3 regions of the Bradyrhizobium sp. 33ap4 genome follow, and region 2 is predicted to be linked to each of the others. Evidence: predicted binding sites of a transcription regulator. Region 2 holds the regulator's gene; each other region holds the start of a gene.
The links. Region 2 encodes LexA, which represses DNA repair genes until DNA is damaged. Its sites were predicted from a motif close to TGTTCNNNNTGTGTTCNG; they were not measured.
Positions count from the first base shown of each region.

Region 1: a site for LexA is predicted at 4,875-4,892, ahead of Q2M23_RS28155 (single-stranded DNA-binding protein). Genes of this name have one in related genera too.
Region 3: a site for LexA is predicted at 8,624-8,641, ahead of recA (recombinase RecA). Genes of this name have one in related genera too.

Region 1 is NZ_JAUMTJ010000041.1:765-11,332, forward strand. It holds gene uvrA (excinuclease ABC subunit UvrA) at 1-2,582, opposite strand, end outside; gene Q2M23_RS28145 (outer membrane protein) at 2,951-3,610, opposite strand; gene Q2M23_RS28150 (outer membrane protein) at 3,868-4,614, opposite strand; gene Q2M23_RS28155 (single-stranded DNA-binding protein) at 5,064-5,558, shown strand; gene Q2M23_RS28160 (DUF2306 domain-containing protein) at 5,818-6,216, shown strand; gene gyrA (DNA gyrase subunit A) at 6,441-9,167, shown strand; gene Q2M23_RS28170 (adenylate/guanylate cyclase domain-containing protein) at 9,338-10,568, shown strand, end outside.
Region 2 is NZ_JAUMTJ010000003.1:90,355-100,922, forward strand. It holds gene Q2M23_RS03325 (SPW repeat protein) at 251-613, shown strand; gene Q2M23_RS03330 (MFS transporter) at 947-2,275, opposite strand; partial or broken gene Q2M23_RS03335 (ComEC/Rec2 family competence protein) at 2,705-4,985, shown strand; gene Q2M23_RS03340 (hypothetical protein) at 4,982-5,209, opposite strand; gene Q2M23_RS03345 (hypothetical protein) at 5,355-5,783, opposite strand; gene lexA (transcriptional repressor LexA) at 6,040-6,744, opposite strand; gene glp (gephyrin-like molybdotransferase Glp) at 6,988-8,199, opposite strand; gene Q2M23_RS03360 (HAD family hydrolase) at 8,226-8,852, opposite strand; gene Q2M23_RS03365 (hypothetical protein) at 9,289-9,444, opposite strand; gene glyA (serine hydroxymethyltransferase) at 9,532-10,568, opposite strand, start outside.
Region 3 is NZ_JAUMTJ010000036.1:85,693-96,260, forward strand. It holds gene alaS (alanine--tRNA ligase) at 1-710, opposite strand, end outside; glycine riboswitch at 913-1,001, shown strand; gene gcvT (glycine cleavage system aminomethyltransferase GcvT) at 1,143-2,288, shown strand; gene gcvH (glycine cleavage system protein GcvH) at 2,308-2,673, shown strand; gene gcvP (aminomethyl-transferring glycine dehydrogenase) at 2,697-5,570, shown strand; gene Q2M23_RS26435 (acyl-CoA thioesterase) at 5,748-6,179, shown strand; gene Q2M23_RS26440 (hypothetical protein) at 6,219-7,205, opposite strand; gene recA (recombinase RecA) at 7,433-8,521, opposite strand; gene Q2M23_RS26450 (hypothetical protein) at 9,000-9,200, shown strand; gene Q2M23_RS26455 (hypothetical protein) at 9,251-9,418, shown strand; gene Q2M23_RS26460 (hypothetical protein) at 9,604-9,924, opposite strand; gene Q2M23_RS26465 (hypothetical protein) at 10,277-10,513, shown strand.

The sequences.
Region 1 (10,568 bases), on a different contig from region 2:
ACATGGATGTAGTCGAGGCCGACGCGGTGCAGGGTCTGGAACGTCTCGCGCACGCGCGGCACCGCCTTGAAGAACTCGGCGGCTTCCTCGACGGTCATGTCGAGCACGTCGGCGATGCTCTTGCCCTTGAACAGCACCTCGAGGGTCTCGCGGTTGTAGCGCTTGCCCTTGCAGGTGTCGCAGGTGACGTAGACGTCGGGCAGGAAGTGCATCTCGATCTTGATGACGCCGTCGCCCTGGCAGGCCTCGCAGCGGCCGCCCTTGACGTTGAAGGAGAAGCGCCCGGGCTCGTAGCCGCGCGCCTTCGCCTCGGGCAGACCGGCGAACCATTCGCGGATCGGCGTGAACGCGCCGGTATAGGTCGCGGGGTTCGAACGTGGCGTGCGGCCGATCGGCGACTGGTCGATGTCGATGATCTTGTCGATGTGCTCGAGGCCCTCGATGCGGTCGTGTGGCGCGGCGCCCTCGCTGGCGTTGTTCAGCTTGCGCGCGATCGACTTGTAGAGCGTGTCGATCAGCAGCGTCGATTTGCCGCCGCCGGAGACGCCGGTGACGCAGGTGAACAGGCCGAGCGGGATCTCGGCCGAGACGTTCTTGAGGTTATTGCCGCGGGCGTTGACGACCTTGATGGTGCGCCGATGGTTCGGCGGCCGCCGGTCGGGCACGGGCACCGAAAGCTCGCCGGTGAGGTACTTGCCGGTCAGCGATTTCGGGTTGCGCATGATCTGGTCGGGCGTGCCTTCGGCCACGATGTGGCCGCCATGCATGCCGGCGCCGGGCCCGATATCGAGCACATAGTCGGCGAGGCGGATCGCGTCCTCGTCATGCTCGACCACGACCACGGTATTGCCGAGGTCGCGGAGTCTCTTGAGGGTGTCGAGCAGGCGGGCATTGTCGCGCTGGTGCAGGCCGATCGACGGCTCGTCCAGCACGTAGAGCACGCCGGTGAGGCCCGAGCCGATCTGCGAGGCGAGGCGGATGCGCTGGCTCTCGCCGCCCGACAGCGTGCCGGAGGAGCGCGACAGCGTCAGGTAGTTCAGGCCGACGTCGAGCAGGAAGGTCAGGCGCTCGCGGATCTCCTTCAGGATCCGCGTTGCGATCTCGTTCTGCTGCGCGTTCAGCGCCTCCGGCACCGTCTCGAACCATTCGCCGGCGCGCTTCACCGAGAGCTCGGAGATCTCGCCGATATGCTTGCCGCCGATCTTGACGCACAGCGCCTCCGGCTTCAGCCGGTGGCCGTTGCAGCCGGCGCAGGGCACGTCGGAGAAATACTTGCCGAGCTCCTCGCGCGCCCACTCGCTCTCGGTCTCGCGGTAGCGGCGGTTGATGTTGGTGATGACGCCCTCGAACGGCTTCTTGGTGTCGTAGGAGCGGACGCCGTCCTCATAGGAGAACTTGATCTCGTCGTCGCCGGAGCCGTGCAGCAGCGCGTTCTGGACCTTCTTGGTGAGGTCCTTCCACTTGGTGTCGAGCGTGAACTTGTAGTGCTTGCCGAGCGCGGTCAGGGTCTGGATGTAGTAGGGCGAGGATGATTTCGCCCAGGGCGCGATCGCGCCCTTGCGCAAGGTCAGCTCCTTGTCGGGGATGACCAGGTCCTCGTCGATATGCTGCTCGACGCCGAGGCCGCCGCAGGCCGGACAGGCGCCATAGGGGTTGTTGAACGAGAACAGGCGCGGCTCGATCTCGGGGATCGTGAACCCGGAGACCGGGCAGGCGAACTTCTCCGAGAACAGGATGCGCTCGGGCCCGCTCTTGTCGTGGATTTTGGCGGTTTTCTTCTTGTCCTCTTTCTTGTCGTCCTGGGCGGCCGCCGCCGGCGCGTCGGCATATTCAATCACGGCGAGGCCCTCGGCGAGCTTCAGCGCGGTCTCAAAGCTTTCCGCGAGGCGCTGGGCGAGGTCGGGACGCACCACGATGCGGTCGACCACGACGTCGATGTCGTGCGGGAATTTCTTGTCGAGCGCCGGCGCCTCGGACAGTTCGTAAAAGGTGCCGTCGATCTTGACGCGCTGAAAGCCCTTCTTGAGGTACTCGGCGAGCTCCTTCTTGTACTCGCCCTTGCGACCTCGCACGACCGGCGCCAGCAGATAGAGGCGGGTGCCTTCCGGCAGCGCCAGCACGCGGTCGACCATCTGCGAGACGATCTGGCTCTCGATCGGCAGGCCGGTGGCCGGCGAATAGGGCACGCCGACGCGCGCCCAGAGCAGGCGCATGTAGTCGTAGATCTCGGTGACGGTGCCGACGGTGGAGCGCGGGTTCTTCGACGTGGTCTTCTGCTCGATCGAGATCGCCGGCGACAGGCCGTCGATCTGGTCGACATCCGGCTTCTGCATCATCTCGAGGAACTGGCGCGCATAGGCCGACAGCGATTCGACGTAGCGGCGCTGGCCCTCGGCATAGATGGTGTCGAACGCGAGCGACGATTTGCCGGAGCCGGACAGGCCGGTGAACACCACGAGCTTGTCGCGGGGAATCTCGACGTCGATGTTCTTCAGATTGTGTTCGCGCGCGCCACGGATCGTGATGGCGCGCGATGAGGAGCCGGCGTTCTGTTGGCGCTTCGCCTTGAGCACTTCATCCATAGCGACAGTTCCGGGCGCATGCTTGGCGCCTTTTGGGCGCGCATCGCCGGTGATGCCGGGACCTTGCGCCGATGGGGTGTGAAGACTGGAACGTAGGAAGAACGGTGGACAATTTCCAGTGCTGAGTCGCGTCCATCAACGGATAGTTTGCCTGATGGCAGCAGCCGTCAGCAGCGCCGGTTCCGCTAGAGCCTTTTCCCGCTTCGATGGGATCGGAACGGGAGCTCTGGATTCCTGCTGTGACGCGTTTTCTTGACGCGAACCGCAATTCACTTCGCTCGAAAACGCGCTTACGCAAAAAGGCCGGCGTTAGGCCGGCCTTTCAGTGCGATCTGACCGCCGATGGCGGTCAGGCAATTCGCTCAGGCTTAGTACTTGGCGACGATCGGGCCGCCGAAGTGATAGTTGACGCCGAACTGGGCGCTGTGCAGCTCGAGCGTACCGGACGGCACGCCGAAATAGTTCTCGCTGTCGAGGCTGCGATACAGGTATTCGCCCTTGATCGACCACTGCGGCGCGATGAACGCCTCGACGCCGGCGCCGACGGTCCAGCCGGAGTGAAAGTTGCTCTGCGAGGCGGTCACGCCGAGCGCGGTGACGCTGACCTCGTTGTTGGCCCAGGCGTAACCGCCGGTGCCATAGAACAGCACCTTGTCGACGGCGAAGCCGAGGCGGCCGCGCACGGTGCCGAGCGAGTCGATCTTGCTGCGGGCGGTGACGCCGAGCGCGGAGACCGATGCGTCGATGTCAGCGCCTGCGGCGTCGACCTCGAGGCCGTACACGATGTTGCCGGCTTGCCAGTTGTAGCCGATGGTGCCGCCGCCGAAGCCGCCTTCCATGCTCGGGGTGCCGGAGTTCTCGCTGGCGTAGCCGCCGAAGCCACCGACGTAGAAGCCGGTCCAGTTGTAGATCGCGGCCGGCGGCGGAGCCTTCACGTAAGGCGCGCGTGCCGCCATGTCGGCGGCCATTGCCGGTGCAAAAGCGCTCAGTGCAAACATGCCGGCCGAGGCCAGCAAAACAGTCCTCATTTTCAAAGTCCCAGTCCCATTTTCTTGTTGTCCCTTCAGATATCTTGAAGAGAGCGTCACAGCAGTGTCGCGTGACGTGCTGGTGCTTTACAGAGAAATGCCGGAACGTGTGTATCCGCGAAACCACAACGCACCGAAAACGGCCCCGGTGAGGTGCGCGTGCACACGCAACGAAAAAGCCGGCGCACAAACAGGCGCGCAAACAAAAAGGCCGGCGCGAGGCCGGCCTTTCGTCTGGATCAATCGGCCTGGCGCGATCAATAGCGCGCGACGACCGGACCACCCCACTTGTAGTTCACGCGGACGGTAACGAGGTCGACGTCCTGGCGATCGCGGATGGTGCTGTTCAGCGTGCCGTTGGGGGCGATCAGGTTATAGGTCTTGTCCTGCATGAACAGGTGGTCGTATTCGATGCCCGCGGTCCAGTTCGGCGCGAAGCCGACTTCGATGCCGGCGCCGACGGTGCCGCCCCAGCGGGTGTCGCTGGCGCTGCCGACCAGCACGCCGGTTGGGGTGAAGTAGGTGTTGAAGCGGTTGTCGGTCAGCGCCGCGCCGCCCTTGGCGTAGAGCAGCACGTTGTTGACGGCGTAACCGATCTGGCCGGTGAACAGGCCGAACGCGTCGATCTTGGACTGGTTGGTGAACAGGCCCGGGAAGATCGCGCTGTTGTTGCTGCCCTTCAGGTCAGCCCAGTCGCCCTGCGCTTCGAGGCCGAACACCCAGGCGCCAGCCTGCCAGCGATAACCGATCTGGCCACCGGCGACGCCGCCGGTTGCATCATGGCAACCATCTGATGCGAGGAAGATGCCGGCCGGGAGTTGGTCCCAGCAATTGTGGCTCGAGCCCCAGCCGCCGTTGGCGCCGATGTAGAAGCCGGTCCAGTCATAGATCGGGGCAACCACGGGCGGCGGCGCCTTGGTGTACGGGCGCGCAGCGAGATCGGCAGCCGCGGCAGGCGCAGCAAACGCAATCAGAGCAACCGTACCGAGCAAAAACTTCTTCATTATCAATCCCCCAGCACCCCGATCGGCTTCCAAACGGTCCCGAAGCACGATCCCAGACGCGAGCGCCCGCGCCATGGTTGGAGCTATACGCTGATTCAACCGCAAACGCAGTCTCCCAAATGCAACACTCGCGGGAGAAGTATCGATAAGGCAAGCTGCTGATTTGTTTGTTATTCTCCTAAATCTTGCTGCCGAGCGTCGGCCTGCACCGAGATCGACTGCCGCTCCGACGGCACTGGCCGCTTCTACGGATGGTTGTGGCGAACAAAACTGGAACGACGCCGGATCCGATGCTATATCTCGAATATCGTGGATAACCGGCGCGACGGCAAAGGCGGCGAGCCGGCACCGGCGTATAGGGTCATCCACGACGCCTGCGACGTAAGTGGCGAAGGTTGAGAGTGGCGGCCGAATGTCCGGACGCCCGGTTTTTGAGTGGAGATGATGCGATGGCGGGAAGCGTGAACAAGGTGATCCTGGTGGGAAACCTCGGCAAGGATCCGGAAATCCGGCGGACGCAGGACGGCCGTCCGATCGCAAACCTTTCCATCGCCACCTCGGAAACCTGGCGCGACAAGGGCACCGGCGAGCGCAAGGAAAAGACAGAGTGGCACCGCGTCGTGATCTTCAACGAGGGCCTCTGCAAGGTCGCCGAGCAGTATCTGAAGAAGGGCGCCAAGGTGTACATCGAGGGGCAGTTGCAGACCCGCAAATGGACCGACCAGAGCGGCGTCGAGAAGTACTCGACCGAAGTCGTGCTGCAGGGCTTCAACTCCAACCTCACCATGCTCGACGGGCGTGGCGGTGGGGGCAGCAGCTTCTCCGATGATGGCGGCAGCGATTTCGGTTCGGCCGGACCGGTCAGCTCGGCGCCGCGCCGCGCCGTCGCCGCGGGTGGTGGCAGCAGCCGCAACAGCGACATGGACGACGACATCCCGTTCTGAGCAGCGGTCGCGCTTCCGTCGATTCCGTCAGGCGCCGTTCCGTGAAGATCATTTCCCGGAACGGTCGTTGCGATCGGCACCAGCAATTTCCTCGTGTGGAATATGAGGATAACCCGGTAACTCTCTGTCAGAACGTCGGTGGTTCGACGCAAAGGGATGCGGGTTCCCTGGACTTTGACACAGCCTGATGTAAATGATATTTACATTTGGCTGCGGCATTTGATGCTTGGCCGCGAGCTTCACCCGAGGGCCGGCCATCATGAGCCTCGCGCCATTGCTCGACACCGCGCCTGCGATCCCGCTCCACGCCTTTGCCGCGATGGCCGCCTTCGTGCTCGGCTCCATCCAGCTCGCCGCCCCCAAGGGCACGCTGCCGCACCGGACCCTGGGCTGGATCTGGGTGATCCTGATGCTGGTGGTCGCCGGAAGCTCGTTCTGGATCCATCAGATCCAGCTGGTCGGTCCCTGGAGCCCGATCCACCTGCTGTCGATCTTCTCGCTCGCCATGCTGGCGCTCGGCGTCACGGCCGCACGGAGCCACAATGTCCGCCGCCACAGGTTCACGATGATCGGCATCTTCTTTGGCGCACTGCTCATCGCCGGACTGTTCACCTTCATCCCCGGGCGGATCATGCACGCGGTGGTCTTCGGCCACTGACGGGAGAGACAAGTAGCGAATGGCGGGTGGCGAATAGGGGATTTTTCCATTGCTGTTCGCCATTCGCCACGCGCTTCCCGACCAAGCCGTGGGAACCTTGGCGCTCCCCCCGTAAGTGCATGAAAAAACGAACGGAAAAACGGCTTGCCGGAGCCGCGCAAGGGTGGTTATCAGGCCTCCGATGGGCTATATGATTCCCCAGTAGAACCGACCGGATTTCCCCTTTGTCCGATAACGACGACCACAAGCCCGGCGAGCCGCCGGGACCCTCAGATATTCGTCCCGTTTCCATCCTCGACGAGATGAAGAAGTCCTATCTCGATTACGCGATGAGCGTGATCGTGTCGCGTGCGCTGCCCGATGCGCGCGACGGGCTCAAGCCGGTGCACCGGCGCATCCTCTATTCGATGCATGAGCAGGGACATACGCCGGACAAGAAATACGTCAAATCCGCCCGCGTCGTCGGCGACGTGATCGGTAAATATCACCCGCATGGCGACCAGTCGATTTACGACGCGATGGTCCGCATGGCGCAGGATTTCTCACTGCGCGTGCCGCTGATCGACGGCCAGGGCAATTTCGGTTCGGTCGACGGCGATCCGCCGGCCGCCTATCGATATACCGAAGCGCGGCTGACCCGGGCGGCGCTCGCCGTGCTGGCCGACATCGACATGGAAACGGTCGATTTCCAGCCGAACTACGACAACTCCGAGAAAGAGCCGTCGGTTCTGCCGGCCCGGTTCCCGAACCTTCTGGTCAATGGCGCCGGCGGCATCGCCGTCGGCATGGCGACCAATATCCCGCCGCACAATCTCGGTGAGGTCGTCGATGCCTGCGTGGCGCTGATCGACAATCCGGCGCTCACGATCGACGAACTGATCGACATCATTCCCGGACCGGACTTCCCGACCGGCGGCGTCATCCTCGGCCGCCAGGGCATTCGTAGCGCCTACCATCTCGGCCGCGGCTCGATTGTGATGCGCGGCAAGGTGACGATCGACACCATCCGCAAGGACCGTGAAGCGATCATCATCACCGAGATTCCCTATCAGGTGAACAAGGCGACGATGGTCGAGCGTATCGCCGATCTCGTCAAAGAGAAGAAGATCGAGGGCATCGGGGACCTGCGCGACGAGTCCGATCGTGACGGCTATCGCGTCGTCATCGAGCTGAAGCGCGAAGCGGTGCCCGACGTGGTGCTGAACCAGCTCTACCGATTCACACCGCTGCAGACCAATTTCCCGGCTAACATGCTGGCGCTGGATTCCGGCCGTCCGCAGACGATGAATCTGAAGGACCTGCTCACCATTTTCGTCGCGTTCCGCGAGCAGGTGGTGACCCGGCGGACCAAGTTCCTGCTCGGCAAGGCGCGCGACCGCGCCCACATCCTGGTCGGCCTTGCGATCGCGGTCGCCAACATCGATGAGATCATCCGCGTCATCCGGACCTCGCCCGATCCGAACACCGCGCGCGAGGCGCTGATGTCACGCGACTGGCCGGCACGCGACGTCGAGGCGATGATCACGCTGATCGACGATCCCCGGCATCGCATCAACGAGGACGGCACGCTGCGGCTATCGATGGAGCAGGCCAGGGCCATCCTCGACCTTCGCCTGCAGCGCTTGACCGCGCTGGGCCGCGACGAGATTTCCGAAGAGCTCGACAAGCTGGCGGCCGAGATCGCCGACTATCTCGATATCCTGCGCTCGCGCGCCCGCGTGCAGGGCATCGTCAAGACCGAACTGGCCGAGGTGAAGCAGCAGTTCGCCACCCCGCGCAAGACCGTGATCATCGAGCAGGAAGGCGAGGTCGAGGACGAGGACCTGATCCAGCGCGAGGACATGGTCGTCACCGTGTCGCATGCGGGCTACGTCAAGCGCGTGCCGCTGTCGACCTACCGGGCGCAGCGCCGCGGCGGCAAGGGCCGCGCCGGGATGCAGACCCGCGACGAGGATTTCGTCTCGCGCCTGTTCGTGGCGTCCACGCACACGCCGGTGCTGTTCTTCTCGTCGCGCGGCCAGGTCTACAAGGAGAAGGTCTGGCGGCTGCCGATGGCCGCGCCAAACGCGCGCGGCAAGGCGCTGATCAACATTTTGCCGCTGGAGCAGGGCGAACGCATCACGACGATCATGCCGCTGCCGGAGGATGAATCCTCCTGGGCCAATCTCGACGTGATGTTCGCGACGACCGGAGGCACCGTTCGCCGCAACAAGCTGTCCGACTTCGTCGACGTGCGCCGTTCCGGCATCATCGCCATGAAGCTCGGGGAAGGCGAGGCGATCGTCGACGTCCAGATCTGCACCGAGCATGACGACGTGCTGCTGACCGCCGCCGGCGGCCAGTGCATCCGTTTCCCGGTCACCGAAGTGCGCGTCTTCACCGGCCGCACCTCGATGGGCGTGCGCGGCATTGCGCTGCCCGAGGCCGACAAGCTGATCTCGCTGGCGATCCTGCGCCATGTCGAGACCACCTCGGACGAGCGCTCGGCCTATTTGAAGATGCGCCGCGCCGTGGCCGGCGAGGCCGCGACCGAGGAGCCGGTCGAGGCCGAGGGCGAGGAGACCGCGAATGCGATCCAGCTGTCGCAGGAGCGCTATGCCGAACTGTCGGCGGCCGAGCAGGTGGTGCTGACCGTCTCCGTCAACGGCTATGGCAAGCGGACCTCGTCCTACGAGTACCGCACCACCGGCCGCGGCGGCAAAGGCATCGTCGCGATGAGCGTCAACAACCGGAACGGCAACCTGGTGGCGTCGTTCCCGGTCGAGGACGCCGACCAGATCATGCTGGTCACCGACAAGGGTCAGCTGATCCGCTGCCCGGTGGCCGATATCCGCGTCGCCGGCCGCTCGACCCAGGGCGTGATCGTGTTCGACACCGCCGAGGACGAGCACGTGGTCTCGGTCGAGCACATCCCTGAAGAGGAAAACGGCGAGAACGGCAACGGCGGCTAGCGCCGCCGTTTCGGAGAACCCCAGCCCGAATGCAGCCAACGGGCGCGCAACAGGCGCGCCCGTTGACAGGCTCCGCGAAATCCGGCGGGCCTGCCGTACGCCCCTAGCCCAAGGGCAACGCCCTATGCTTTGATGGGGTCCGGCGGATCTACCGATTTCGGGAGGCCGTTGTGACCGATCATCGCGTTGAGCGGCGGCTTGCAGCTATCCTGGCGGCTGACGTGGCCGGATATAGTCGGCTGACCGGCCTGGACGAGGAAGGGACACACGTCGGGCTGAGGGAGTGTCTGCGTGGACTCGCTGATCCCAAGATCAGCGAACACCGTGGCAAGGTCGTCAAGCACACGGGCGACGGCGTGCTCGCCGAGTTTGGCAGTGTCGTGGATGCGGTGCGTTGCGCCATTGAGGTCCAGCGCGGAATGGCCGAGCGAAATGCCACGGTGCCGCAACTCAAGCGGATCGAATTCCGCATTGGCATCCACGTCGGCGACATCATCGTCGATGAAAACGATATCTTTGGAGACGGCGTCAATATCGCCGCCCGCCTTGAAGGGATCGCGGAGCCCGGCGGAATCTGCATCTCGGACGATGCGCAACGTCAAATCCGCGGCAAGGTCGATGCCGTGTTCGCGGACATGGGCTCGCAGAACCTGAAGAGCATTGCTGAGCCGATGCGCGCGTGGCGATTGCGGATAAACGCGGGCCATCCCGCGAGCGCCCCGATCGAGCCGCCGGTCGACAGCGCGCAAGCTCTGGCGCTCCCTGACAAGCCGTCGATCGCCGTGCTGCCGTTCGAGAATATGAGCGGCGACCCCGAGCAGGAATACTTCGCGGACGGAATGGTCGAGGAAATCATCACGGCGCTGTCGCGCTTCAAATGGCTGTTCGTGATCGCCCGAAATTCGAGTTTTACCTTCAAGGGCCGGGCGGTCGATATCAAGGAGGTCGGCCGCAGGCTCGGCGTCCGCTATGTCCTTGAGGGGTCTGTGCGCAAGGCCGCGGGGAAGGTTCGCATCACCGGGCAGTTGATCGATGCGGTTACCGGAACGCACATCTGGGCAGACAGGTTCGAGCGTGACCTGACGGACATATTCGCTCTCCAGGACGAGGTGACCGTCGCCGTCGTCTCGGCCATTCAACCAAAATTGCTGCAGATCGAAATCGGCCTGTCGGCACGGCGACCAGAGAACCTCACCGCCTATGATTTCTATCTCCGCGCCATGCAGCAGCATTACCTGATGACCCGCGAAGGATTGGCCGAGGCGATCAGGCTGGCGCATCGTGCATTGGAGCTTGACCCCAGGTTCGGCTTTGTCGCCGCTCTGGCAGGTCTCGCCCACATGCAGAACATCCTTTGGGGGCATGCCGTCGATCCTCAATTTGACCGCAAGGAAGCGGTTC
Region 2 (10,568 bases):
GCGGGCCCTCGTAGTCAGGGAGAGTGCGCGGGGCCGGGCGCCTCGCGGCTGCACCCAACTCGCAGGCTATCCGGATCGCGCTGCATTGCGAGGAGGGACCAAGGTCGTAGGCTGCGGAACGCGGCTTCCGGGCGCCCGGACGGCAGCAAGGTCGTCGGCTCGCGGATCAGCAGCGGCAACACATCGCAGGTCGGACAGATGCTTTTTTGTCCGCGCCGCACCATGTCTTCGGAAGAAGGAGGTGAGGATCATGCGCATTCAACACTGGCAGGATGCTGCCAGCCTGTTGGTAGGCGCCTGGCTGGTCGCATCGCCGTTTGCACTGGGCTTTTCCGGGGCAGCTCTCTGGATATCCATCGCGCTCGGATTGGGCGTCGTGCTGTTCGCCCTGGAGGCATTCATCATTCCGTCCTATCTGGAGGAATGGGGCGAGATGCTGATGGGGTTGGCTCTGGTGGTGGCACCCTGGACGTTCGGCTACCAGCAGGGATCGGTCACGACGAGCAGCGTGCTCGCCGGGGTCGTGGTGATCGTGCTCGCGTGCTGGGAGCTGACGATGGATCGTGATTTCGCCACCTGGTGGCACGATCGCTGGCATCACCGAGCTGGCTGAGAGGAAGCTGACTGAGACGCTGGCCTGACCGCCAACCAAAGGCGGCCGGAGCGGGGATTTGCGTGGCGCGGGATCCCCTCCATGCCGCTCCGACGTAACGCGGATGCAGGTTCTGCAGAGACATCTCGCCAGAGACGGCGGGTGTGGGACGATTCAGAAGCGTCGTCCCGCACTCGCTGGACGGCGGCCATGGCGCCTGCTGCAGGGTGAGAGCGCTTTCGAGCGACGTGGATAGCGGCTCGCGTAAGGAAAACGCGTCGAGACAAGCTTCGAGAGTCCCGTTCCGATCCCGTCGGAACGGAGCTGTAGTCGCCCGTCAGCAAGGCGACTCCGTCACGATGCGGCTTTCGCCTCGATCTGCTCCCAAATTCTGGTCTTGCGTGTTTCGGGCATGATGAAAACGGCGATCACGAAGCACACCGCGGGAACGACAATCGGGTAGATCAGCGCATAGCCGATGCTGCCGGTCGCCGCGAAGGCGGCTGATGTGATGAACGGCACCAATCCGCCGCCCCAACCATTGCCGATATGATACGGCACCGAGACCGAGGTGTACCTGATCCTGGCCGGGAAAAACTCCGCCAGGAACGCGCCGACCGGCCCGTACACCATCCCGACGTAGCAGACGAGGATGAAGATGATGAAGACGGCGACCGGATAGTTGATGTGTCCCGGTTGCGTGACCATGCCGAGCCACAGATACAGCGGATAGTAGGTGATCGCGGCAAGCAGCATTCCTCCGAGGATCACGGACTTGCGGCCGATCTGATCCGACAGCCAACCAAAGAAGATCAGGCTCGGCGTTGCGATCAACAATGCGGCTCCCACGATGTAGGCCGAGGTAACCGCATCGACCTTGGAGACCTGCTGCAGGAAGTACAGTGCCCAGAATTGACCACTGTACCAGACCACGCCCTGTCCAATCAGGACGACGATAGCGATCAGGATGTACTTGATGTTGGCGCTGAGGAAGGCTTCCCGCCAGGGATTCCTGGTCATCTGTCCCTGTGCCTTGATCTCCTGGAAAATCGGCGTCTCCTGGAGTTGCAGGCGGATGTAGATGGCGATGGCCACCAGCACGAACGAGACCAGGAACGGTACGCGCCACGCCCATTCGTCAAAGGCCTGATTGCCGGCCCAGGTTCGGGTCAGAACGATCACCGCCAGCGACACCACGATCCCGAGCGTCGGCGAGGTTTGTAGCCAGCCCGTGTAGTAGCCGCGGCTGTCGTCCGGAACATGCTCGGCGACGTAGGTGATGGCGCCGCCATATTCGCCGCCCAGGCAGAGACCCTGGATCATCCGCAAGCCGAACAGAACGAATGCGGCCGTCAGGCCAATCGACTGATAAGTTGGGATCAGTCCGATCGCTCCCGTTCCCAGGCCCATTCCGCTCAGCGTAATGAGGAATGTATATTTGCGGCCGACCCGATCGCCCATCCATCCGAACAGGAAGGCCCCCAGCGGGCGGATCAGGAATCCCGCAGTGAACAGCGCGATCGTGCTCAGCAGGGCTGCGACGGGGTGGGATTGCTCAAAGAACTTGACCGACAGAACGGCGGCCAGGCTGCCAAAAATATAAAAGTCGTACCATTCAATGATGTTTCCCACTGACGCAGCGACAATCACGCGGCGAAAATCGCTTGGTACTTGAATTGCCATGTGCTGCTCCTCTCAAAAGCAAACGCTACTCCTCGCGTTTTTCAGCGATCTATCCGCTCGCGGAGTGCGCGTGGTGCACGGCGTTACAGGCGAGATTTGCGCGTTCGTCCGCAACGCCTGATCTCAGGGGAGTTGTGGCCACCTGAGAGGAGCTCCAGCGGCCTTCAAGTGCCGCGAGCCGTCACTGCCTCATCCCTGTCTATTTGGGAGTGGAGGCATCAGGACAGTCTATTCCTAATGTGATCGGTATCTTAGTGAGACTTTCGGCTCGATCGATTTGACGCAGGCGGCAGCTGTGGCGCGGCGCGAGCTAGGCAAGGCGCAGGACGATCCAGGTACCCCGGGCGTTCCCGGTCCGTATTCTGCATCCGTTCCGCTGGGCGACGGGGCCATCCGCTAGCCTGCCGCCCGGCAGGGATCGCAGGCGGAATGGCGGAGCAGGGCACGACGCCGGGCGGCAAACGCGGCTACGCGGGGACGTGGCCGCCGCGCACGGCTGCGCCGGTCGGCGGCTTTCTCCCGGGCGCGCGCCGGGATCTGGAAGCCTCTCGTCGAGACATTGCGGCAATGGGCGCGCGCGGAGGCGGGGGCGGGCCGCCTGTTGCCCTGGGTGCCGGTGGCGTTCGGCACCGGCATCGCGTTCTATTTCGCGGCCGAGCACGAGCCGGTGCTGTCGGTCGCGGCCACCGCCGCAATCCTGCTCTGCCTGCTGGCGCTGCTGCTGCGGCGGCGCAGCGTGTTTCCCGTCATCGTGATGCTGGCCGCGGTCGCCGCGGGCTTTGCGACGGCGACCTGGAAGACGGCGCGCGTCGCTCACACGGTGCTGGCGCGGCCGATGTTCTCGGTGGCGCTGACCGGCTTCGTCGAGACGCGCGACATCCGCGAGAAGACCGATCGTTTCGTGCTGCGTGTGGTTTCGATGGAGAGCCCGCGCGACATGACGAAGCTCGATCGGGTCCGGCTCTCGGTGAAGAAGGGCACCGCGCCCGATGTCGGCAGCTTCGTTGAATTGAAGGCACGGCTGATGCCGCCGCTCGGGCCACAGCGCCCGGGCTCCTATGATTTCGGCCGCGACCTGTATTTCCAGGGCATCGGCGCCTCCGGCTTCGTGATGGGCGCCGTCAAGACCAGGGAGCCGCCTGCGACCGGCGGCTTTGCGCTGCGCTACGCCGCCTTCATGCAGGGCCTGCGCGACACCATCGACGCGCGGATTCGCACCACGCTCGACGGCGACCAGCGCGCGATCGCGACCGCCTTGCTCACCGGCCGGCGCGATGCGATCTCGTCGCCGGTCAACGATGCGATGTTCATCTCGGGACTCGGCCACGTGCTGTCGATCTCCGGCTACCACATGGCCGTGGTCGCCGGCGTCGTGTTTTTCGCGGTGCGCGCGCTGCTCGCGCTGTTTCCGGCGCTGACGGCGGCGCATCCGATCAAGAAATGGGCGGCGGCGGCCGCGCTGGTCGCCGCCGCATTCTATCTTCTGCTGTCGGGCGCGGAGGTCGCGACCCAGCGGTCATTCTTCATGACCGCCGTGGTGCTGCTCGCCGTGATCGTCGACCGCCGGGCCATCACCTTTCGCACGCTGGCGGTGGCAGCGCTGATCGTGCTCGCGATCGCGCCGGAGGCGCTGGTGCATTCCAGTTTCCAGATGTCGTTCGCCGCGACGCTCGGGCTGGTGGCGCTGGTGCAGATCGGGCTGCCGAACCTGCTGGCGTCGCCCGACCATTCGGCGACCGCGCGCGTCGCGCTGTGGGGCGGGCGCGAGCTCACGATGCTGATGCTGGCCTCGCTGGTGGCGGGGCTGGGGACGACGCCCTATGCCGCATTCCATTTCCACCGCGTGACGCCCTACGGGCTGCTCGCCAACCTCGCGGCGATGCCGGTGGTCTCGGCGGTCGTGATGCCGGCCGGCCTGCTGGGGCTCGTCGCCATGCCGTTCGGCTTCGACGGCGTGTTCTGGGCGATCATGGGTCTTGGCATCGACTGGATGATCCTGGTGACGCAATGGGGCGCCGCACTCCCGGGCGCGGTCGGCCGCATGGCGGCGTTCGGCATCGGGCCGCTGATCGCAGCGAGCGCCGGCATCATCCTGCTCGGGCTGCTGCGCACGCCGCTGCGCTGGTCAGGTGCGGTGCTGCTGCTGGTGGCCTCGGTCTGGGCGCTCAGGGTGCCGCAGCCGGACGTGCTGATCTCGGGCGACGGCCGCAATGTCGCGGTGCGTGGCGGTGATGGACGGCTGCATCTAATGCACAGCGCCAAGGATGCATTTTTGGTCAAGGAGTGGCTGGCGGCGGACGCCGACGCGCGCACCGCCACCGATGCGTCGCTCGGCGAGGGCGTCTCCTGCGATGCCAGCGGCTGCGTGACCCAGGGACCCGGCGGCGCCTTCGTCGCGCTGGCGACCCGGCCGGAGGCCCTAGTGGACGACTGCGAGCGCGCAGGCCTGATCGTGACGGCGCGGCCGGCGCCGCAGGGCTGCGCGGCATCGGTGATCGATGCCGAGCGGCTGCGCCGCCACGGCGCGCTGGTGCTGCGACGGAGCAGGGACGGCTACGTCGTCGATGCGGTCAAGCCCGGCGGGATCGACCGGCCGTGGTCGCCGGCGGTTCCCGGCGACGGCGAGAGCGAGACGACGCTACGCGCCCCCGCGCCGCGGCCTGCGGTGGATGCGACGCCGGCCGAGACCGATCTGCAGGGCGATGATTAGCCGTGGTCCGGCAAGGGCGCGCTCGGCAGCTCGAACAGGCCGAGATGGTATTCGTCGGAGTCGGGGCCGGCGTCGGGCTTCTTGACGAGAGTGAAGGAAGCCTCGGGAAATTGCTCCCAGACTTTCAGGTCGTCGGCCGTTACCGTCAGCCAACCGAACCGGAACATGTAGCGGCCCGGTTCCGTGACGCGTCCAGCCTTTTGCCATGTGACCTTATCGACCACCGCGCACGTCCTCCGTACCCGATGATGCGCCAAGGTGCCGGCCGACGCAAATCTCCTTCTGCGCCCCGGAAGCGGGAGTCCGGGGTCGCCCGAAATTGCTTAGGTCATCCGCCGCCGAACAGCTCATTCCACGGCGACGATGCGCTCAACCCAAAAACAGCGTTGCGAATGCGGAAGGCCGCCGCTCCACAACCTTCGGCTTCTGCTCGACCGGCGGATGCAGCGCCGGCAATTGCAGCACGCTGACGCGCTGTCCCTCGACCAGCTGGGTCACCAGCACATGGCTGCCGTCGGGGAATTCGACCGCATCATGATGCCGATCGGGCACGTCGGGCTCGACTTCGTTGAATACGCCGACGCGATAGTTCAGCGTCTTGGTCCAGATCCAGCGGCTGTCGTAGCGAACGTTCTCGGCGAAAGCGAGCTCGGTGCCCGGCAGCATGCAGACCGCGACAGTGGGGTCATTCTCCGAAGCAAAGCCGCGGGTCGACGTGCCGCGGAACGTCGTCGTGATCAGCGTCTCTCCGACAATGGCGGGGCGCGATGCCACGGCGTGCAGACTATAGTCACACATCGGATGGCTCCTCATTTCGAGGTAGCGACCCGTGCCTCTCCTTGAGGCATTAGGGCCTCTACCAGAGTGGACGATAGCGAACGAGCGTCTGCTCGTTTCTGGGCGATTGTACGACTGGTCCGAGATCGCTCCGATCACAAACACGCGACGCTGCGCGAGAGGTATCGGAGCGCATCGGGCAGGCCGTACGCTACACTATCATGCAAGGAACGATCCGACGTGTTGCTCGTTCCCGGCCGCCGCAAGTATTTGCAATTCAGTATTTGCGATAAAGGCCGATCAGCTTGCCCTGGATGCGGACCCGGTTCGGCGGCAGGATGCGCACTTCATAGGCGGTGTTGGCCGGCTCGAGCGCGATCGATGCGCCGCGGCGGCGGAAGCGCTTCAGGGTCGCTTCCTCCTCGTCGATCAGCGCCACCACGATGTCGCCGGTATTGGCGACGTCGTTGCGCTGGATCAGCGCCATGTCGCCGTCGAGGATGCCGGCATCGACCATCGAGTCGCCGCGTACCTCGAGCGCGTAGTGCTCGCCGGCGCCGAGCATGTCGGGCGGCACGCTGATGGTGTGGCTGCGGGTCTGCAGCGCCTCGATCGGCGTACCGGCGGCGATCCGGCCCATCACGGGGACCGCGACCGGACGGTTGCCGTCGTCCTCGGCAATCGGCGGCGTGCTGGCGCGCCGGCCGAGGGTGCCTTCGATGACGCTGGGCGTGAAGCCGCGGCGACCGTTGCCGCCGCCGGCCGAGAGTTCGGGCAGCTTGATGACCTCGATGGCGCGGGCGCGGTTCGGCAGACGGCGGATGAAGCCTCGCTCCTCCAGCGCAGTGATCAGGCGGTGGATACCGGACTTCGAGCGCAGGTCGAGCGCATCCTTCATCTCGTCGAAGGAGGGCGGTACGCCGGCCTCTTTCAGACGTTCATTGATGAAACGCAGTAGTTCGTACTGTTTGCGCGTGAGCATCTCGAGTATTCCCCCGGTTGATAGCGTCGTTCGATTCCGAGACTCTTCTGGTGGGGCCTGCAGGCCGGGCCTGACCTCAGGAGCATGTGCTCGATGCACCTGCTTCCATGCAGCTTCCCGAATGTAGACACCAGCACTCGAAACAAATCATGAACGGACACTATATGTTCGATATGTGTTCCGCAACCACTTAATTTCCGGTGAACGTGTCGGGCAACGCACAATCGGCGGGGCGCGAAAACCCTATTCGGGCAGTGTCAGGATCTCGCATTCGCTGCCTTCGACGGCCGCCGCCGCGAACGGCGGGCGCACGAGAAGTGCCCGTGCCGCAGCGAGATTCCCGAGCAACGACGAGTCCTGCTGCGTCACCGGCGTTGCGATCAACGTGCCGTCCTCGCGCGCTTCGAGCCGTGCACGCAGATAGTCCTCGCGCTGGTCGTTGGCGGCGAGGTCGCGGCCGAGCAGGGCGCTCGTGCGGCGATGATGAATCACTTTCCGGCCGCTCAGCGCCCGAATCAACGGCACCAGGAACAGGAAGGCGCAGACATAGGACGACACCGGATTGCCGGGCAGGCCGATCACCCTCATCGCGCCGAGCCGGCCATGCATCATCGGCTTGCCGGGCCGCATCGCAATCCGCCAGAACGTCATGTCGACGCCCTCGGCTTCCAGCGACCGCTTGACGAGATCGTGGTCGCCGACCGAGGCGCCGCCTGTCGTGATCAGGACATCGGCACCGGCCTCGCGCGCCCGGCGGATGCCCGCCGTGGTCGCCTCCACCGTGTCGGCGGCAACGCCGAGGTCGACGGTCTCGGCGCCCTCGGCGCGCGCCAGCGCCCGCAGCGCGTAGCCGTTGGAATAGACGATCTGGCCGGGGCCGGGCTGCGAGCCCGGCATCACCAGCTCGTCGCCGGTCGCCAGCACCGCGACCTTCGGGCGGCGGCGCACCGCAAGTCCCGGATAGTTCATGGCGGCCGCCAGCGACAGCGCGCGGTCGGACAGGCGGCTGCCGCCGGCGAGCAGCACCTCGCCCTCACGGAAGTCGACCCCAGCCGGGCGGATGTGCCGCCCGACGCTGGCGGCCTCCGTGATCGTGATGTGGTCGCCGTCGACGGCGGTGTCCTCCTGGATGATCACCGCGTCGGCGCCATTGGGGATCACGCCGCCGGTGAAGATCCGCACCGCCTCGCCGGCGCCGACCGTCCGGTCGAACGGCCGGCCGGCGGCGACTTCGCCGATCACCTTGAGCCGGGCCTTTAGATCAGCCGCATCGGCGGCGCGCACCGCATAGCCGTCCATCGCCGACATCGGCTGCGGCGGCTGGGTGCGGAGCGCCGCGAGGTCGTGCGCAAGCGTGCGGTGGTAGGCGGCATCGAGCGCGACCATCTCCTCCGGCAGCGGTTCGGCGCCGGCGAGGACGGCGGACAGGGCATCGGCAACCGGCATCAGGGCCACGCTCAGAGTTCCTCAATTCCTAGTCTTCAAATTCCAAGTGCGGTCAAAGCCCTTGCCACGTCATCCGTCGATGTCACGTGGATAGCATAAAGGCCGCGGGCCCGCGCACCTTCGATATTGGCGGCCAGGTCGTCGAAAAACAGGATCCGCGACGCCGGCACGCCGATGGCTTTTACCACATGATCATAGGCCTCGGCGTCGGGTTTGCGGAAGCCGATGCTCGAGGACAGGAAGACGTTGCGGAAATGGCTGAGCAGCTCGGCATGGGTGACCGAGAAATGCGCGACATGGGCCGGATTGGTGTTGGAGAAGGCGTAGAGCGGCATCCGCTTGGCGGCCGCCGCGAGCAGCGGGGCGATGCCCGGCATCTCGCCGGTGAAGATCGCATTCCAGCCTTCGAGGAACTGGGCGTCCGTGATGTTGATGCCGAGCGTCCGGCGCAGATTCTCGAAGAATGCCGCGTCGTCGATCCGGCCGATCTCATGATGCTTGAAACTGTCGTCGACGACAAAGCGCGTGGCGAGCTCGGCGGGCGCACACCCGGCATGCTGCGCCCAGTGCGCCATCACCTTGTCAAAGTTGATGTCGAGCACGACGCGGCCGATATCGAACAGCAGCACGTCGACGGAGTTGGGAGTGAATTGCGAGGTCATTGCATGAAACCGTGTACGAGAATTGCGGGCAGGCGGCAATGTCCTCGATTTCAGTGACCGGTGTGTGGATTGTACGTGGCGTTGCATCCATCGCGAGACTGTTCCCGCGCACACCACCGTCGTCCCGGCGAAGGCCGGGACCCATAACCACCGCATTTGATCAGGAACGGGATCGTGGCCCCAGCGTCGCGCAACAATTGAGATTGGGGTAAGGGGTCCCGGCCTTCGCCGGGACGACGGCGGGTGTCGTCGCTTGTGCGTCAAACATCCGCATTCTCGCGACATGTCTGTCCGAGCCTTGCTCTTCGTTTCACCCTATATTTTTGCTACGGGGCTTGGCTTGCCGCGTCGGGCAACTCAGTGGCACGCGCGCGCGCTTTCAGGGTACCAAGCGACTTGATACCTGCCGGCGGCTTGGTGCCCGCCGGCGTCGCTCTCACAGCCTGGACAGCGCCAAGCCGAGGTAACCGATCAGCGCACCGGTGCTGAGAATGATGACGACGAGCGCCTGTTCCGAGCGTGCTTGCAAGGTTTTCCGGGTCACGGCGTTGGACGCTCCGTCTTCGAGATCATGCGGTCCAACGAACAGCAACGATTTCCGTTCCGGTCCTTCCCCCGGGAACCTTCACGACCTGCCGAGTGACGCGACGGGCGCGGAACAGGAACGCAGGTCGGCCGCCTACGAGGGCGGCGCGATCCCCGGAACGGGGAAAGCGCGGCACATCTCGACGCTGATCGACCTCAGTCGCTTGACGACCGCTGCATCTCCCTTCGACCGGAGGGACTCCGCAATGAGTTCGGCGATCAGGCGCATTTCGGGCTCGCCCATGCCGCGCGTGGTCGCCGCCGGCGTCCCGAGGCGAATGCCGCTCGGCTTGAGCGGTGGATGCGGATCGTCGGGAATGATCTGCTTGTTTGCGGTGATCCCAACGGCGTCGAGGATGTTCTCGGCCGCGCTGCCGTCCACGCCGACGCTGGCCACGGTATCCACGACCATCATGTGATTGTCGGTTCCGCCGGTGATCAACGTCATGCCGCGTTCCATCAACGCTTCGGCTAGGACCTTCGCGTTGCGCATGACCAGCCTTGCATAGGCATGAAAATCGGACGTCGAAGCCTTCTTCAGCGTGACCGCGGTTCCGGCCACAACGTTCATGTGCGGACCTCCCTGCAATCCCGGGAACACCGACGCGTCTATCTTGCCGGCGAACTCCCGGCGACAAAGAACGATGCCGCCACGCGGCCCGCGAAGCGTCTTGTGCGATGTCGTCGTCATCACGTCGAAACCCGCATCGAGCGGATTGCGCAAGGCGTTGCCGGCGATCAGGCCGCCGTAATGGCTGACGTCGGCCATGGTCAGTGCACCCACTTCATCGGCGATGCTCTTGAAGGACGCATAATCCAGATCGCGCGGATAAGAGCTGTAGCCGCACAGCACCAGCTTCGGGCGGACGTGCCGGGCCATGGCGCGGAGCTCATCGAAATCGATGGCGCCGCCGTTTGACGGCTGCGTCTTGTAGCGGGCGAAGTTGAAGAGCCGCCCCATGTGCGACACCGGCGCGCCATGAGTGAGATGGCCGCCGTGTGAAAGGTCCATCGCCAAGATCGTATCGCCGGGCTGCAGCAGGCCGAGATACACGGCCTGGTTCATTGGCGACCCGGACAGAGGCTGAACGTTGGCATGTTCGGCGCGGAACAGCGCGCAAGCGCGCTGGC
Region 3 (10,568 bases), on a different contig from region 2:
ATGCAGGCCATGCGCTCGAGCCCCATGCCGGTGTCGATCGAGGGACGCGGCAGCGCCACGCGCTCCTCCTTCGTCACCTGCTCGTACTGCATGAACACCAGGTTCCAGAATTCGAGGAAGCGATCGCCATCCTCATCCGGGCTGCCCGGAGGGCCGCCCCAGATGTGCTCGCCGCGGTCGATGAAGATTTCGGAGCACGGTCCGCACGGGCCGGTGTCGCCCATCGCCCAGAAATTGTCCGAGGTCGGGATGCGGATGATGCGGTCGTCCGAGAAGCCCGCGATCTTCTTCCAGTAGCCGGCCGCCTCGTCGTCGGTGTGGTAGACGGTGACCAGCAGCTTGTCCTTCTTCAGCCCGAAATCCTTGGTGATCAGATTCCAGGCGAGCTCGATCGCGCGCTCCTTGAAGTAATCGCCGAACGAGAAGTTGCCGAGCATCTCGAAGAAGGTGAGATGGCGCGCGGTGTAGCCGACATTGTCGAGGTCGTTATGCTTGCCGCCGGCGCGCACGCACTTCTGCGACGTCGTGGCGCGCTGATAGCCGCGCTTCTCGACGCCGGTGAAGACGTTCTTGAACTGCACCATGCCGGCATTGGTGAACATCAAGGTCGGGTCGTTGCGCGGAACCAGCGGCGACGAGGCCACGATCTCGTGCCCGTTCTCCTTGAAGAAGTTCAGAAATGTCGACCTGATGTCGTTGACGCTGCTCATGTTCATCCAATCGGAAAAAGGGGCCGGCCAGCCGCAAAAAGGCGTCATTTTCCGGCCGAACGCTTTTAGACATTGCCAGCTGCGGTGTCCAGAAACTGTGCAGGCGGATCATGGGCTTGCCGCGGCAGCACAAAGCCCATTGGATAGTTGCTGCAGCTGCGTTGACAGTCTTGGTGGCGCCGTGTTTTCTACCTACCTATACCTAGTCACGTCGGGAGAGACCGGCCTTATCGCCGGCGCCGAAGGAGCAACCGCCCCGGAAACTCTCAGGCAAAAGGACCGCGTGACGTCTGACATCTGGAAAGAGACGCTGGGGTTCGCCCCGATGCGTCCGCCGACGGGATAATACTCTCAGGCACAGCGACAGATGGGGCTTTCTGCAGGTTTCTCAAGGGGAAATAGGTCCCCGGCGGGAACCGCGAGGGCCCTGTGATGCTTGCGCGCGAAACCTCCCCGCTGAAACAGACCCCGCTGCACGCGCTGCATCTGGCGCGCGGCGCCAAGATGGTGCCGTTCGCCGGCTATGACATGCCGGTGCAATACGCGGCCGGCGTGCTGAAGGAGCATCTGCACACCCGCAAGGAAGCCGGTCTGTTCGATGTGTCGCACATGGGCCAGCTCGTGCTGAAGGCCAAATCCGGCAAGGTCGCGGATGCCGCGCTCGCGCTGGAAAAACTGGTGCCGCAGGACATCGTCGGTATCGCGCCGGGACGGCAGCGCTACGCGCAATTCACCAACAATGACGGTGGCCTGCTCGACGACCTGATGGTGGCGAATTTCGGCGATCACCTGTTCCTGGTGGTCAACGCCGCTTGCAAGGCCGAGGACGAGGCGCATCTGCGCGCGAATCTCTCCGACGCCTGCGAGATCATCTCGCTGGCCGACCGCGCGCTGATCGCGCTGCAGGGCCCTAAAGCCGAATCGGCGCTGGCGAAACTTTGTGCAGATGTCGGTTCGATGAAATTCATGGATGCCGGTGCGCGCCGGCTCAGTGACGTCGACTGCTTCGTCTCGCGCTCCGGCTATACCGGCGAGGACGGCTTTGAGATTTCCGTGCCCGCGGACAAGGTGGAAGCCCTGGTCACCGCGCTGCTCGACAATCCCGACGTGTTGCCGATCGGGCTCGGCGCGCGCGACAGCCTGCGGCTCGAAGCCGGGCTGTGCCTCTATGGCCATGACATCGACACCACGACGACACCGGTCGAAGGCGCGCTGGAATGGTCGGTGCAGAAGGTTCGCCGCAGCGGCGGCGCCCGCGCCGGCGGCTTCCCCGGCGCCGACAAAATTCTCGCGCAATTCGCAGATGGCGCTGCGCGCCGACGGGTCGGCCTGAAGCCTGACGGCCGCGCACCGGTGCGCGAAGGCGCCGCGCTGTTCGCCGATGCCGGCTCGACCGAGCAGATCGGCAAGGTGACCTCGGGCGGCTTCGGCCCGAGCCTCAATGCGCCGGTTGCGATGGGCTACCTGCCCACGGCCCTTTCCGCCGTCGGCACCACCGTTTTCGCCGAAGTGCGCGGCCAGCGGCTGCCGCTGAAAGTCGCCGCTACGCCCTTCGTCCCCAATACCTACAAACGCTGAACGCCAAAGGATCGACCCCATGACGACGCTGTACACGTCCGACCACGAATGGCTCCGCATCGAGGGCGACGTCGCCACGATCGGGATCACCGACTATGCGCAGTCGCAGCTCGGCGACGTCGTGTTCGTCGAACTGCCCAAGGTCGGCCGCAGCCTGAAGAAGGCCGAGGCCGCCGCTGTCGTCGAATCCGTCAAGGCCGCCTCCGACGTTTACGCGCCGATCTCCGGCGAGGTGGTCGAGGTCAACGACGCGCTCGCCGCCGAGCCCGCGCTGGTCAATTCCGACGCCGGCGGCAAGGCCTGGTTCTTCAAGCTGAAGATTGCCGACAAGGGCGAGCTCGGCGGCCTGATGGACGAGGCCGCCTACGCCGCGCACACCGCCTAAAGGATCACTCCGAGGATCACGTCATGAACGCGCCCTTCAAGCCGATCAACGAAGCCGCCACCGATTTCGTCCGCCGCCACATCGGACCGTCGCCGCGCGACGTCAACGCGATGCTGGAGACGGTCGGCGCCGCGAGCCTGCAGGCGCTGATGAACGAGACGCTGCCGGCGTCGATCCGGCAGAAGGCGCCGCTCGATCTCGGCCGGGCGCTGAGCGAGACCGAGGCGCTCGCGCATATGAGCGAGCTCGCCGCGCAGAACCAGATGTTCACCTCGCTGATCGGCCAGGGCTATTCCGGCACCATCCTGCCCGCGGTGATCCAGCGCAACATTCTGGAGAACCCGGCCTGGTACACCGCCTATACGCCGTACCAGCCGGAGATCAGCCAGGGCCGGCTCGAGGCCCTGTTCAACTTCCAGACCATGATCTGCGATCTCACCGGGCTCGACGTCGCCAACGCCTCGCTGCTCGACGAAGCGACGGCAGCGGCGGAAGCGATGGCGCTCGCCGAGCGCCACTCGCAGGTCAAGGCGAAGGTGTTCTTCGTCGACAAGGAGGTGCATCCGCAGACGGTGGCGGTGATGCGCACGCGCGCCGCGCCGCTGGGCTGGGCGCTGGTGGTCGGCGATCCCCTGACCGAGCTCGACAACGCCGATGTGCTCGGCGCGCTGCTGCAATATCCGGGAACGTCGGGCGCAGTACGCGACCTCAAGCCTGCCATCGCGTCGCTGCGCGCCAAGGGCGCGCTTGCGATCGTCGCGGCGGACCTGCTGTCGCTGACGCTGCTCGCCTCGCCCGGCGAGCTCGGCGCCGACATCGCGATCGGTTCGGCGCAGCGGTTCGGCGTGCCGATGGGGTATGGCGGACCGCACGCCGCCTATATGGCGGTGCGCGACACGCTGAAGCGCTCGCTGCCCGGCCGCATCGTCGGCCTCTCGGTGGATTCGCGTGGGCAGCCCGCCTATCGCCTCGCGCTGCAGACCCGCGAGCAGCATATCCGCCGCGAGAAGGCGACCTCGAACATCTGCACCGCGCAGGTGCTGCTCGCCGTGATCGCCTCGATGTATGCGGTCTATCACGGTCCCGAGGGCCTGACCCATATCGCACGCAGCGTGCATCGCCGCGCCACCGTGCTTGCCGCCGGCCTGCGCAAGCTCGGCTTTGCGCCGACCACCGAAGCGTTCTTCGATACCGTGACCGTCGAGACAGGTAGCAAGCAGATCGAGCTCGTCACCCGCGCGCAGGCGGAGCGGATCAATCTGCGCATCGGCGCGACCACGCTCGGCATCGCGCTCGACGAGACCTCGACGCCGGAGACGGTCGAGGCGGTGTGGCGCGTGTTCGGCGGCAAGCTCAGCTATGCCGAGATCGAGGCCGGTGCGCACGAGGCGCTGCCGAAGGAGCTGCGGCGCACCAGCGCCTTCCTCAGCCATCCGGTGTTCAATACGCATCGTTCCGAGACCGAGCTGCTGCGCTACATGCGCAAGCTCAGCGATCGTGACCTCGCGCTCGACCGCGCGATGATCCCGCTCGGCTCCTGCACGATGAAGCTCAACGCCACCACCGAAATGATCCCGCTGACCTGGCCGGCGTTCGGCAATCTGCATCCGTTCGCGCCGGCGGATCAGGCCAAGGGCTATCACGCGCTGTTCAAGCGGCTGGAGCAATGGCTGTGCGACATCACCGGCTATGACGCAGTCTCGCTGCAGCCGAATTCCGGCGCGCAGGGCGAATATGCCGGGCTGCTGGCGATCCGCGGCTATCACCTCGCGCGCGGCGAGCCGCACCGCAAGGTGTGCCTGATCCCCTCCTCCGCGCACGGCACCAATCCGGCCTCGGCTGCGATGGTCGGCATGGAGGTCGTGGTCGTCGCGTGCGATGCTCGCGGCGACGTCGACGTCAATGATCTTCGCGCCAAGGCGGAGAAGCACTCCGCCAACCTTGCCGCGGTCATGATCACCTATCCGTCGACCCACGGCGTGTTCGAGGAGCATATCCGCGAGATCTGCGACATCGTGCATGCCCATGGCGGCCAGGTCTATCTCGACGGCGCCAACATGAACGCGCAGGTCGGACTGTCGCGGCCCGGCGACTACGGCGCCGATGTCAGCCATCTCAATTTGCACAAGACCTTCTGCATTCCGCATGGCGGCGGCGGCCCCGGCATGGGCCCGATCGGCGTGAAGGCGCATCTTGCGCCCTATCTGCCGGGCCATCCCGCAACCGACGGAGCGACGGCGCACGCCATCGGCGCGGTATCGGCTGCGCCGTTCGGCTCGGCGTCGATCCTGACCATCTCCTACATCTACATCCTGATGATGGGCGGCGAAGGCCTGACGCGCGCCACCGAGATCGCGATCCTCAACGCCAACTACATCGCCGCACGGCTGCAGCCGCACTTTCCGGTGCTGTACCGCAACGAGCGCGGCCGCGTTGCGCATGAGTGCATCGTCGATCCGCGGCCGCTGAAGACGACCAGCGGCGTCACCGTCGACGACATCGCAAAACGCCTGATCGACTACGGCTTCCACGCGCCGACCATGAGCTTCCCGGTGGCGGGCACGCTGATGATCGAACCGACGGAATCGGAATCGAAGTTCGAGATCGACCGGTTCTGCGACGCCATGATCGCGATCCGCGACGAAATCGCGGAGATCGAGAAGGGCCGCTGGAAGGTCGAGGCCTCGCCGCTGCGCCACGCGCCGCATACCGTACACGACATCGCCGACGATGCCTGGAACCGGGCCTACACCCGCGCCGAAGGCTGCTTCCCGGAGGGCGTGTCACGGTCCGACAAATACTGGAGCCCGGTCGGCCGCGTCGACAACGTCTACGGCGACCGCAACCTGGTGTGCTCGTGCCCGCCGGTCGAGGATTACGCGCAGGCGGCGGAGTAAAGCGCACCATTGTTGCAGCTACGTCGTGCTGCGTCTCTGACGCGTGATTCACTCGGTGTCATTCCGGGGCTCGCGAAGCGAGAACCCGGAATCTCGATCCACGACTTCCGGATTCCGGATTCGCGACTTCGTCGCGCCCCGGAATGACGGACTGGCCCGCCCGCGGCAGGAGGAAACATGCGCGAGGAATTCTGGTTCCATTTCCCGTTTCGCGTCCGCTATTCGGAGGTCGACGCGCAGGCCGTGGTGTTCAACGCCCACTACCTCACCTATTTCGACACCGCCATCACCGAATATTTCCGGGCGCTCGGCTACGACTATCTCGGCGAGGTGGCGCGGACCGGCATCGACTTCCACACCGTGAAATCGGTCGTCGAGTACAAGGCTCCGATCCGGTTCGACGAGGACATCGAGGTCTGCGTGCGGGTCGCCAAGATCGGCCGCTCCTCGATCAATCTTGCGCTCGCGATCTTCGCCAAAGGCTCCGATGACCTGCGCGCCACCGGCGAGATCATCTGGGTCGCGACCGACCAGAAGACGCATCAATCGGTCGCGGTGACCGAGGATTTGCGGGCGCTGATCGCGAGCCGGGAAAAGGCGCTGGCGTAGAGATCAGAACGTCGCGTGCTGGCGTCGCTCGAACAAGCCTTACGGAGCGACGAGAGTGCGGCTCTCGGCGTCCCAGCGCCACAGCCGCTCATTGGTCAGTTCGGTGCCGCCCCACCAGCGATGGATCGTGTTGTACTGGCTGAAGTCGAGCTCGCGATCCGACACTTCCTGGCCGAAATCGGTGAGCGACAGCCGACTGTGCAGGAGTCGGTTGTTTCGGGCCTTCAGATCGTCGGGCGCTTCGATCTCCGCGGGGAATCCGGTCAGAACCGGTGATGGACAATAGGCGAGCCGGTCCAGGATCAGCTCCGCTTCCTGAAAATCGAACACGCCGCGTTCCCGGTTCAGCTCGTTTGAAAGGACCTGTGGGCTTGTCTCGCCGTCGGCGACGAGATCCAGCATTCGCAGTTCGGACGCGCCGAGGCCGGTGTCTTGCCCGGGTAGCTCCTCCAGCAACGCAATCAGCGCCGCGCGGAGCTGCGGGATGGCCGACAGATCCTGCATGAGAAGGTCGAAACAGGGCTCGGGCGTCGGAGCGCGATAGGCATTCCAGGCGCGACCGGCCAATTCCAGCCGATCATCGGTCACCGCAAGTGCAGGCAATCGCCATTTCGCCAAGCTCTCGCCTCGGTACCTGCCGATCTCGACATCGGTCTGGACCAGCTTGAGCTTCGCTACGATGTGGCGGTGCGGGCGGAGCACGTCGAGCAACCAGGCCAGCACCAACTGGTCATTCGGCTGGGGATCAGCCCATAGCTCGACGCTATCGCAACGCTCGCACAACTCGACAAGCCCAATGTCCCGACCGATCGAGCCGGTCCATCTTGAACTGGCGAAGTCGAGCCAGTGCGTGTCGAAATCGACATGCTTTGCGGAACGCGGTTCCAGCAGGGTCGTGAGGTCATCCGACGAGGGCATTTTCCCCCAAACGAAGCGCGGCCTCAACCCGACGACGATGTCCGCCCTTCCCGCCTGCCTCAGGCGATAGCTCGCGAGTTCACTTGTCGCCAGGATCAGACTTGTCACGATGCTCTCCGGCTACGCGCGATGGCATCAGCACCGCAAGCTGAGGATCAACTGCTTTACAAAAGACACACAAAACCAAACGGGCGCCGAAGACGTCGGCAACTCAACGTCCTCAGCGCCCGCTTGCAGCGAAGTCATGTGATGATTTGAGCATGATCTCCGGACAAACGCTTCGCGTTTGTCGCGAGGGAAAACCGCTTCGCACTTTTCCGGATCATGCCGGAGACTTACTCCTCCGTCGGCTCCTCGCCCTCGGCGTCGCGTTCGGGCGTGCCGGCGAGGATCTGCTCGGAGATCAGGCCGGAGTTCTGCCGGATCGCGGCTTCGATCTTGGCGGTGATGTCGGGATTCGACTTCAGGAATGCCTTGGAATTCTCGCGACCCTGGCCGAGCCGCTGGCTGTCATAGGAGAACCAGGCGCCGGACTTCTCGACGATGCCGGCCTTGACGCCGAGGTCGAGGATCTCGCCCATCTTGGAGACGCCCTCGCCATACATGATGTCGAACTCGACCTGCTTGAAGGGCGGCGCCAGCTTGTTCTTCACCACCTTGACGCGGGTGGTGTTGCCGACGACTTCGTCGCGCTCCTTGATAGCGCCGATGCGGCGGATGTCGAGACGAACCGAGGCATAAAACTTCAGCGCGTTGCCGCCGGTGGTGGTCTCCGGCGAGCCGTACATCACGCCGATCTTCATGCGGATCTGGTTGATGAAGATTACCATGGTGTGGGACTTGTTGATCGAGGCGGTCAGCTTGCGCAGCGCCTGGCTCATCAGGCGGGCCTGCAGACCCGGTAGCGCATCGCCCATCTCGCCCTCGAGCTCGGCCTTCGGCACCAGCGCTGCAACCGAATCGACCACCAGCACGTCGACCGCGCCGGAGCGCACCAGCGTGTCGCAAATCTCCAGCGCCTGCTCGCCGGTGTCCGGCTGCGAGATCAAGAGCTCGTCGATGTTGACGCCGAGCTTGCGCGCATAGACCGGGTCGAGCGCGTGTTCAGCGTCGATGAAGGCGCAGATGCCGCCCTTCTTCTGGCCTTCCGCCACGGTGTGCAGCGCCAGCGTGGTCTTGCCCGAGGATTCCGGCCCGTAGATTTCGACGACGCGTCCCTTCGGCAGACCGCCAACGCCGAGCGCAATATCGAGCCCGAGCGACCCCGACGACACCGTCTCGACATCCATCGAACGGTCGTTCTTGCCGAGCTTCATCACCGAGCCCTTGCCGAACTGGCGCTCGATCTGGGAGAGCGCGGCTGAGAGGGCCTTGGACTTGTCCATGGAGGATCCTTCGACGATACGCAGTGCGGTGGCGGACATTTGGGATGTGCTCCTTATGGCGGGGATTCGCTAGCGGGAAAACGGGCGACGAGATCGGGTGGAATGCGTTGTTGATTGGAACCTCGTACCACGTTTGTTCTAAGTTCGCAATATGTTCTTTCAAACAGACCGGTACTGGCCTGTTTCCATCCCTAGTGGCCTGCTTTGAAATTTCGAGTGGCCTAGTTTGGATTTAATCCTGTGGCAACCAAGGGTTGGCCGATGTTCTCGGTAGGACTACTGAGTCGCCAATCCGATGTTCTGCACATAGCAATACTTATGGTCCGCCAAGTGTTCTCCCTCCACAGAGGAGAAGTGTTACCGGGGTTCTCCGTTGGTGAACGGAGTTCCTTAATAACTCAGCAACCAAAGACGTTCGGGTGTATTGTCCCTTCATCACCGGCCGAGGCTCTGCCCGTAGGCGTCGGTGGCTGAGAGACCGGCTAGCGCTCCCGCCTGCATAACAGGGAGCGCGGCTATGGCCGAACAGCGCAACTATCGTCCCGACCAATTGTGGTTTGAAAAGCTCGCCGTTTACGCACGCGAGCTAATCCAGCACTCGCTCAAACTCCTCAACGAGTCGGTGCCGGATACGTTTGCGGGTCGCAAAACCCACGAGCCCTTTCCACAAGAGGAAAGCAGATACGGGCTCGACGAGAGAAAATCGGACTTAACCTAAGAGAGGGCGGGAATTGAGATGCGGCGCTAAAAGTGCGGATGATTGATCCAATGTTCGCCCGTTCTCAGGTTGCTATCGAAGAGAGCCACAGGCTCCGCAATCAACGAAAAGCGCTCGCAGACCAGCGGGACGCGCAGTTGGCCGAGCTGCGACGATCCATCTACGACAGCGCCAGCGCCCGCGTGGAGATCAAGGCTCATCGAGACAACAGCGAGTGAGGCACCTTGTGTGCAGCAAATGCGAAGATTTGGACACGCGCATTGAGCAGTTCCGACGCTTCACCGCGCAACTGCTCGATCTCCTCACGCTGGAGCGATTAAACGCGTCAATCGCGCAAATGGAAGCTGAGAAGAAAAAGCTTCACCCGACGCAAGAGTAAGGCCGCCTCAGTTGGCGGCCTCTTTCATTTCGTATTGTTCGGCCAAGAAAGCCCTTCTGTTCCGGCTGGCTCGCTTCGGTAGATCATTTTGAAGATGCTGGCGGCGGTATCGAGCCAGAGTTTCCGTTTGTCCTCTGGCCAGACTTCTCCTGCCTTCGGCAATTCCTTCAAGAGGCCTTGCACGAATGGATGTAGACCCGGCGGTTCATTTCCATCATTGCCACTGTCCCGGCGCTTCTCCTCCTCGCGCCTTTCGGGCGGCGGTTCATCGCGCTGTACAATTCCCGGCTTAACAAAGCGCCCCGTCGCTGAATCAATAAAGCCTGCGTACTGCGCCGACTTCATAAATGTCTGCCTAGCCCTGTCTTTTTGTTTGGGCGAGACGCCCAACTCATGCCGTCCGTCTTTAAGTCCCCGTATCCTAGTTTGATTTTTGGGGTGTACTTGTTCGGATTAAGCGAACGGAAACCGTAGCTTGGCCGGTGTTCTCAGTAGGACTACCGAGGCGACCCATCGGATGTTCTATCCCCGTCCCGCCTTTGACCGAGATCAGGGAATTTAATCTTGAGAGAACGAACCGGGGGCAACGGAACGTGATACGATAGCATCATCACCGGCCAAGGCTTTGCCCGTAGGCGTCGGTGGCTGAGAGACGAGACCAACAGCGCTCCCGCCTGCATAGGAAGGGAGCGCGGCCATGCCGAACCATTCCACAATAGTGCACCGCGAGATGCAGCTTCGCCATCTGGAGCAAGCCGAGCGGCATATTGCCCAAGGCGAACGACACATTGCCGAGCAAGAGGGACTGATCGAGCACCTTGCCAATCACGGGCACGATCTAGCGGAAGCGAAGAAGCTTCTGGATAACTTCTACTCATGCCAGGTTTTGCACGTTCAGCACCGCGACCGAATCCGCAGAGAGCTGGGAGAGTAGGGCCACCTCAGTAGGGCCACCTCAGTTGACGGCCTATTCTCATCTAGCGCACGAT